Regions from separate parts of the Peptostreptococcus anaerobius 653-L genome, predicted to be linked through region 2. Evidence: a T-box and tRNA genes for the amino acid it is inferred to sense, from the RefSeq annotation. Region 2 holds a T-box; the other holds one or more tRNA genes.
The links. A T-box is a leader RNA that pairs with one kind of tRNA and senses whether it is charged. The one in region 2 lies ahead of leuS (leucine--tRNA ligase), so its partner is inferred to be a tRNA-Leu.

Region 1 (4,442 bases), on a different contig from region 2:
ATAGTTCCAAGACCTAGACCAGACAGACCATACACTCCAGTACCAGGTAGGGTAGATGGCGATGACAGGATAGAGACTGCTATCAAGATTTCTAGGAAGTACTACGATAAGGCGAACACGGTAATAGTAGTTAGACATGACCTATTCCCAGATTCAATGACAGCGTCAGTACTAGCAAGATTGAAGGATGCTCCAATCTTACTTAACCCAACGGCTAAGTTAGACCCTAGAGTTGGTAAAGAAATAACTAGGTTGGGAGCAAAGGAAGTCATCATAGTTGGTGGAGAAAATTCTGTATCAGAAAGGGTTAGAGAAGAACTGAAGCCATATGATGCTGACAAGAATGTTGAGAGAATATCAGGTCACGATAGGTATAGCACATCTGAGATGGTAGCTAGGAGAGTAGTTGGTATAACAGGCAAAAAGAATGTTGGTGTAGTAGCATCAGGAGAGTTATTCCCAGATGCCCTAGCGGTAGGTACATTCGCATCTAGAGATGGTTACCCAATACTATTAGTGAAGAAAAATACTGTACCAGTACAGATTGCTAGAACTATCAAAGACCTGAATATCAACAAAACTTATATAGCAGGTGGTGTAAATACTATATCTAAGTCTACAGAGGCTAAATTACCAAGTGTAATTGAAAGAATGGCAGGTCAGACTAGGTATGATACAGCATTAGCAATTGCAAGGTCTAAGTTTGCAAATAGCAAGGAGGCTTTTGTAGCTTCAGGTGAAGAATTTGCAGATGCACTTGCAATATCTCCTATATCTGGCATGTATAACAGACCTACATTGCTAGTGTCTAGCAATCATAATAGGAACAAGACAGTTAAAAAATATATAAGGGATAATAATATGACTTATATTATAGCTGTAGGTGGGCAGAGATATATTCCGAATTCTGTATTGTATGACTTGGTAAATTTAACAAATTTATTTGTTAAATAGAATTGCTGAAAAGGAAGGTAATACTGTATAGGATTAAATACGATCGTATGTATAAGTAGAAAATTAAATATTAAAAATAGAATATAAAACTATAAAAGTGGTGGTAAAGTCATAGGCCAATCTAGACACCGAAGATTAAACAAATGATATCTTCGGTGTCTTTTTTTATAAATTTTTAAGAGTGTATGTAATTTTTTCTGTAAATTAGCCTTCTATGGCTAATCTTCCGATTCTAATAGGATGAGTCCATTTTTTGCTTATTTTTTCTACTGATAAAAATAAAGCTTTTTCCAAAGAAGATTTAGTCGGAAACCACTTCTATTCCTGTTTAATCTCTTAAACTGGGCATTGAGGCTCTCTATAGCGTTTGTAGTGTATATAACTCTTCTAGTTACTGGAGAAAATTTAAAAATAGGAATTATACAATCCCAGTTTGTATACCATGATTTAAGGGAATTCGGGTATTTTTCAGACTATTTTTCACTAACAGCATCTAAATTTTGCCTAGCCTGTTCTTCGGATCCTGACAAGTAAATTGATTTTAAATCCGCAGCTTTTCTTCTTCCCATAACAAAAGTCCTCCTATGATAATAATTTTACCATAGAAGGACTTACAATTTAACAGATTTTTTTACATAGACTCATTTTTAAGCTATTTAGCCTGTACTGGAGGAGTGTATACTCTAGTTGCAAGTTCGTCATCTATCATATATAGGTTGGCTTCATTGCCACTTGCTCTTTTGATCTTCTTTACAAGGTTTGTAAAGTTTTCTTCTTCTTCGACCTGTTCATCTACAAACCAGCTAAGGAAACTCATAGTTGCGTGTTCCTTTTCATCAAGAGCTATGTTGGCTATATTATATATTCTCTTAGTTACTGTCTGTTCATGCTTTAAGCCTTCTTCAAAGATATTCAATAGGTTGTCAAACTCTGCCCTAGGCTTTTCGATGGCTTCAAGCACTACCTTACCACCCTTTTGGAATAGGTAATCGTACATTTTTCTAGCATGGTCTAATTCCTCTTGAGCCTGGATCTTGAAGAAGTTTGCAGCTCCTGGAAAATCGATCTCTTCAGCATATGCTGACATAGCCAAGTATGTGTAGGCTGAATAAAACTCAAAATTAATCTGTTCATTAATGGCATTTTCTAAATTTTTACTTATCATATTTATACCTCTTTTCTATTAACATATTAAATTGGAGTAAGATTTAATTCCAAAGTAACACCATATCTATATACTATAATATCACTTATGTCCAGAATTTAATAGGTGTTTTTGGGATTTTAAGAAATAAGATAAAAGATTTTTGATAATTGAATTATTATATTAGCAGTGTGGATTCGGTGAGTGGTGATGGGAATCTAGGACTGCAGTGGATTTTTTAGAATTTATAAAAAAAGAACAGACCCTAAAGTCTGTTCTAAGTGCTGGATGTGGGACTTGAACCCACACGGTATTGCTACCAACGGATTTTGAGTCCGCCCCGTCTGCCAATTCCAGCAATCCAGCAATGTCCTCGTTTGCTACTAGAATATTGTAACATAATCTGTAGCAAAAGGCAAGAACTTATTCAACTCTATTTTTAGCATTTTTAGATGGATTGTAACCTAGTAATAAATTTGACTTTATTAGGATAGGTCTAAGCGCATTGTATATCAAGCAAGCTATTATAACAGTAGTTATAGCATTGAAGAATGTAGCACCTGCACTCCATTTTGCTAGGACACTAGCAACGTCAGCTGGCTGACCAAGTACATATATCTTGTAGAAGTATCCAACTAGTGGGTCTGCGATAACATTGAATGCCATACCACAAATAGATGACATTAGAACCCAGTTAAATATATGCTTTCTATCACTTGTCTCATTAATATGTCCAAATTTGTGGGCAAGTGTACCTACTATTAGACCTATTATAAACTTTAAGACAAATGTCTTTGGAGCGACTAGTATATAGACTGGATCCATTATATCTGCTATTGTCATACCTATAGCACCGGCAAGCCCACCATACACACCTCCTATTAATAGTGATGCAAGCACCAAAAATACGTTACCAAAATGGATTGAAGTAGCGTCTCCACCAGGTACAGGTATCTTGATCTGCAAGTAAGTGAATGATACAAAGCATAGGGCTGCTAGTATTGCACATTGAGTAAGTCTTGAAACTTTTGAGTCTTTCATAATAATACCTCCTTGACTAACCATATATAATATTAAATTTTATTATAATAAATCCTCATTTCATTCTATTATTTTATTACGCATATTGTCAATTGATGCAGGTCAATTAAGAAAAAAAACAGAAGTGTACTAGTACACAAAATTAATAACAAGTATCAAATACAAATAATAAATGTATATTTTTATAAAAATGTGGTATCATATAATTATGAGGCTATACATAGGAGGTAAAAATGCTAAATAGAAATGATGGGTGTTGGTGTGGCAGTGGTAAAAAATATAAAAAGTGCCACCTAGAATTTGATGAAAAACTAAGGGAATACAGGATGAAGGGCCATATAGTGCCGGATGAAACTATAATAAAGACACCAAGAGAGATAGAGGGAATAAAAAAGTCAGCTGAAGTAAACACAGGTATACTAGACTTCTTAGAGGATAAGGTAGTGGCTGGAATGTCGACTGAAGATATTGACAAGATGGTATATAAATATACAGTAGACCATGGTGCTATTCCAGCGCCTCTTAACTATGAAGGATATCCAAAATCTTGTTGTACGTCAATAAATAACGAGGTTTGTCACGGAATACCAGATGAAAAAGTGATATTAAAGGATGGAGATATAATAAATGTAGATATATCTACTATAAAGGACGGATATTTCTCTGATGCGTCAAGAATGTTTACGATCGGTAATGTGAGCGAAGAGGCTAAAAAGCTAGTTGAGTTCACTAAAGAGTGCCTAAATAAGGGCCTAGATCAGGTAAGACCGTGGGGGCATATAGGCGATATAGGAGCTGCTATACAGGAGTATGCCCACGAGAATGGCTATAGTGTTGTTACCATGTTTGGTGGCCACGGTATAGGTAATGAATTCCACGAAGAACCATTTGTGTCTCATGTAGGTCAGAAGGATACTGGTATGCTTATGGTGCCTGGTATGGTGTTTACAATTGAGCCCATGATAAATATAGGCAAGCCACAAGTTTATATAGACAAGAAAAATGGCTGGACATCATACACTAGAGATGGTTCCTTGTCAGCCCAGTGGGAACACCAGGTCTTAGTAACAGAGGATGGTTACGAGATAATTTCTCACTAATCGACAAAGCATACTTTGTTTTGGGGGAATTGTAGTTTTGTTGGAATTGCAAGAGAGGCTTGGAGTCCAAGTTGAAATAAGAATCCAAGTTGAAATAAGAATCTGATTTAAATTTAGATCCGAGTTAAATTTAGAACCGAATTTTAATTTAGGATTGAATTTAAATGGAAAGTACAAGTTAAATATGGGGGCTATTGCCCCCT
Region 2 (4,442 bases):
AATAGCTTCCTTGATAACAGCATCGTTTCTAGTGTCTAATTCCTTGTACTTGTATAGGTCGTTTATAAGTTCCATCAAGGCTGCTATAGCAGTATTAAATCCAAACTTGTCGCTTAGGTCCTCTGATACCTTCTTAAGTGTACTGTTAGTCTTGGCCCTCATAGCCTTGTCTTCCTTAGTCAGTTCACCGAATTCATGGTTGACCTTAGCAATATCTGCTAGTTCATCAACAACTCTGAATACCCTATTTAGGAACTTGAAGCATCCTTCAACTCCCTGTTCTGACCACTCAAGGTCTCTTTCTGGTGGCGCTGCAAATAAGATAAATAATCTAGCAGTGTCGGCACCGTATTTTTCAACCATCTCAACTGGAGATACTATATTCCCCTTAGACTTAGACATCTTTGAGCCATCCATAAGTACCATACCCTGAGTAAGTAGGTTCTTGAATGGTTCAACATGCTTTGTCATTCCCATCTTATTAAAGGCCTTTGTAAACCATCTTGCATACAATAAGTGAAGTATAGCGTGCTCTACACCACCTATATATTGGTCAACTGGCAGCCACTTGTCAATAACTTCTGAGTCAAATATATCTTCTGTGTTCTGGTTGTCTGCATATCTCATATAGTACCAAGATGAGTCTACAAATGTATCCATTGTATCTACTTCTCTTTTAGCCTTCTTGCCACACTTAGGACAAACGCAGTCGTTGAATGTTTCAGAAGTTGTAAGTGGAGATTCTCCCTTTCCAGTAAATTCTACATCTGTTGGAAGTAAAACTGGTAGGTCCTTTTCTGGGACTGGCACTATACCACAATCATCACAGTATACTACAGGTATTGGGCATCCCCAGTATCTCTGTCTAGATATCAACCAATCTCTTAGTCTATAGTTAGTTGTAGACTTACCAAGACCGTCCTTTTCTAGCTTTTCTATAATTGCCTTGAAGGCTTCATCCTTGTCCATTCCTGTAAATTCACCAGAATTTATCATCTTTCCATCTTCATCTATTACAGGCACGATTTCCATATCAAAAGTCTTAGCGAAATCTTCATCTCTATCGTCATGAGCTGGTACACCCATTACAGCACCAGTACCGTAGTCAGCTAGGACATAGTTGGCTATCCATATAGGCATTTCCTTGTTTGTTATAGGGTTGATTACATACCTACCTATAAACCTACCGTCCTTCTTTAGGTCCGCCGCTTCTCTTTCTATCTGTGTCATAGTGTGCATCTTTGTAAGGAATTCGTCCAAGTCCTTTTCGTATTCAGTACCAGCAACAAGGTCTCTTGCAAGCTGGGCCTCAGGAGCTACAACCATAAATGTTGTACCGAATATTGTATCTGGTCTAGTAGTGTAGACTGTGATAGTCTTGTCCATGTCCTTAACCTTGAAGTCAACATGGGCACCGTGACTCTTACCGATCCAGTTCTTCTGCATCAATCTTACCTTTTCTGGCCATCCGTCTAGTGTATCAAGGTCAGCTAGTAGCTCTTCTGAGAATTCAGTGGTCTTAAAGTACCACTGCTCTAGCTCCTTCTTTTCAACTAGTGTATCACATCTTTCACAGTGACCATCTACTACCTGTTCATTGGCTAGTACTGTCTCACATGATGGACACCAGTTTACAAATGACTTCTTCTTGTAGGCTAGGTCATTTTCTAAGAACTTTAAGAATATCTTCTGTGTCCACTTGTAGTACTCTGGAGTTGAAGTAGCTACTTCCTTGTCCCAGTCATAGCTTAGGCCTAGCATTGATAGCTGGTCCTTCATCTCCTCTATATTAGCCATTGTCCACTTGTGTGGGTGAACTCCATGCTTGATCGCTGCATTTTCAGCTGGTAGACCAAATGAGTCCCATCCCATTGGATGTAGGACATTGTAGCCTTCCATCTTCTTAAACCTAGCTACCACGTCACCTATTGAGTAGTTTCTAACATGCCCCATATGGATCTTACCTGATGGGTAAGGGAACATTTCTAGACAATAGTACTTAGGCTTTGAATCATCCCTTGTATCCATCTTGTACTGGTTATTGTCTTTCCAGACTTTTTGCCATTTCTTTTCGATTTTTGAAAAATCATAAACGCTCATAAAATTACCTCCTAATAATTGCTCTTTGACCTCTTAGGCCTTATATTTATTATCGTTTGAAATTCTTAGTTTAGGAGCGGTTGTAAATAGCTTAAAAATTTACAATAAAAAACTCGCCTCTAAACTAAATAGTTTAGGGACGAGATCACTCGCGGTACCACCCTAATTGACAGGAATTCCTGCCCTCTCGGTTAAGTCTTTAAACCAACAACGGTCATACAGGTTGACCGGCAAGTTCATCATGTCCAAAATATTGACTCTCACCACCGTCAACTCTCTGTAATTTCTTCTATAACTACTACTCCGTCTGTATTGGATAGGATCAAGACCTACCCCTATTGAAAGGATCCTAGTCCCTTATATTATATACAAGTTATCTTAACATATTAGAATATCAATGTCAACGAGAATACTGTCTAAATTTACAATCTCTTTGAGTATATTCCATATACCAGCCTGTAGATGCTAGCTGGCATTTTCATAATCATATTAGCCAATATCCTATCCTTCTTATTTACGGATGGATGGTCTAAGCCCTTGCTATACTTCTTAATAGTATCCTTGTAGATATTTTCAATATAATCGTCTTTTACACCTGCCTTGATCATCCTAGAATAATGGCTGACTGTCACCTGGCACATGACCCTTGCCATCTCTTTTTGAACATCTGCATCACCCTTATAGAGGGCAGCTATCATCTCTAAGGCCTCTAACTGCGTAAACAACTTCTTAGAGTATTTGCCACTTGTAATACCATTTACATTATCAAAATAATAATACAGGTCTTGGTCATAAAATGCAACCTTACCGGCCTTTTTCATCAAGACACTGCAAAAATAGAGGTCCTCACACATATGTAGCTTCTTTTCAAAGCCTACCTTCAAGCCACTTGAATCCTTTACAAGGCTGGTCTTGAATATCTTGTTCCATGTGTAGCCTGAATACTTAGCGTCTTTTAGCATGGCTATAAGGGCTTCCTTGTCGCTCTTTATACTTGTCTTGGCTAATAGGTCACATGGCTTGTTGTCTACTATCTCAGACTTGTCCTTGAATACCTTATAAGTAGAAACACCTATATCAAGTCCTGATTCAACCACCTTTTCATGATGAACCCTGACCATATCACAATGGAGTATATCGTCTGAATCTGCAAAACACAAATACTGGCCCCTAGCCTTTTTTAGACCTGTATTTCTAGCCACTGATACACCTGAATTTTCCTGCAATATGTAGATAAACCTACTGTCGCTTGATGCATACCTCCTAGCTATACCAGCAGACCCATCCTTGGAACCATCATCTACCATTATAACCTCTATATTCTTGTATGTCTGGTTTTTGATTGATTCTAGGCAGTCTTTTAAATATTTTTCTGCATTATAGATAGGCACTATTATGGATACTAGTGGCCCATATTCATTTGTATATTTTTTAATATCCTTAGTCATGTCCACTCCTATTATAATCCTTTAAGCTAGTTCGTCTCTTTCTACGTATGGTGCATCCTTCCATAGCTTTTCTAGGTTGTAGAAACCTCTGTTTTCTTCGTCAAATATATGTACCATGATATCGCCGTAGTCAAGTAGGACCCAAGACTGGCTTGTAATCCCTTCCTTACCCCTTGGCTCTATATCAATCTTTGTCATTTCATCCTCTACGCTATCTGCTATAGCCTTTACCTGCCTTGAAGAAGATCCTGTTGCAATTACAAAATAATCACATAGGCTTGATACCTTACCGATGTTTAAGATAACTATATCCTGACCTATCTTGTCATCTATTGCATCATAAATCTTTGCTAATATACTTTCAACTGTTTCCATAAATCCCCTTTCTTTTTTAAAGGTCATAGCCTATACAGACTATAACCTCCTATACTCTCTTATTATTAAACTGCTAATCTACCAATTATACTATTTTGTAGATATATTGTCCATTATTTTTTTAATTTTTCTTTTTCCTTTACCAAACTAAGGTAGTAGTTTCTAGCCTCTACTGTCCTAAGATGCATAGGTGCCTTCTTTTTTAGGACTACTCCTATTGTATTGTCCATAGACCTTAGTACAGCTTCATCAACTTTGCCTGAATAAGCCAGTTCTCTAAGTTCATCAACCATCGGATAATTTCTTCCAACCTCTATCAAATCTGCAAGGTAGACAGATTTTTCAAGATCTGTCATGCCTGGTCTTCCGGTGGTATGGTACCTAATTGCACTAAGTATCTCCTCATCCTCTATGCCAAACTCATGTCTAGCTATATATGAACCAACAACACTATGGGATAGGGCTGTTGATTTTTGTTCCATATCATCTAAAACTATCGAATACTTTGTGCAATATTTA

Region 1: it has a tRNA-Leu gene. The T-box ahead of leuS (leucine--tRNA ligase) is inferred to sense a tRNA for this amino acid. The anticodon was not compared.

What each region holds. Positions count from the first base shown of each region.
Region 1 covers NZ_ADJN01000012.1:4,466-8,907, forward strand. Annotated here, with positions in the region: gene HMPREF0631_RS00885 (cell wall-binding repeat-containing protein) at 1-954, shown strand, start outside; partial or broken gene HMPREF0631_RS10470 (transposase) at 1,159-1,508, opposite strand; gene HMPREF0631_RS00890 (ferritin) at 1,607-2,119, opposite strand; tRNA gene HMPREF0631_RS00895 (tRNA-Leu) at 2,381-2,464, opposite strand; gene HMPREF0631_RS00900 (ECF transporter S component) at 2,522-3,139, opposite strand; gene HMPREF0631_RS00905 (methionyl aminopeptidase) at 3,373-4,239, shown strand.
Region 2 covers NZ_ADJN01000069.1:31,476-35,917, reverse strand. Annotated here, with positions in the region: gene leuS (leucine--tRNA ligase) at 1-2,100, opposite strand, end outside; T-box leader at 2,233-2,414, opposite strand; gene HMPREF0631_RS09060 (glycosyltransferase) at 2,523-3,548, opposite strand; gene rsfS (ribosome silencing factor) at 3,570-3,923, opposite strand; gene yqeK (bis(5'-nucleosyl)-tetraphosphatase (symmetrical) YqeK) at 4,037-4,442, opposite strand, start outside.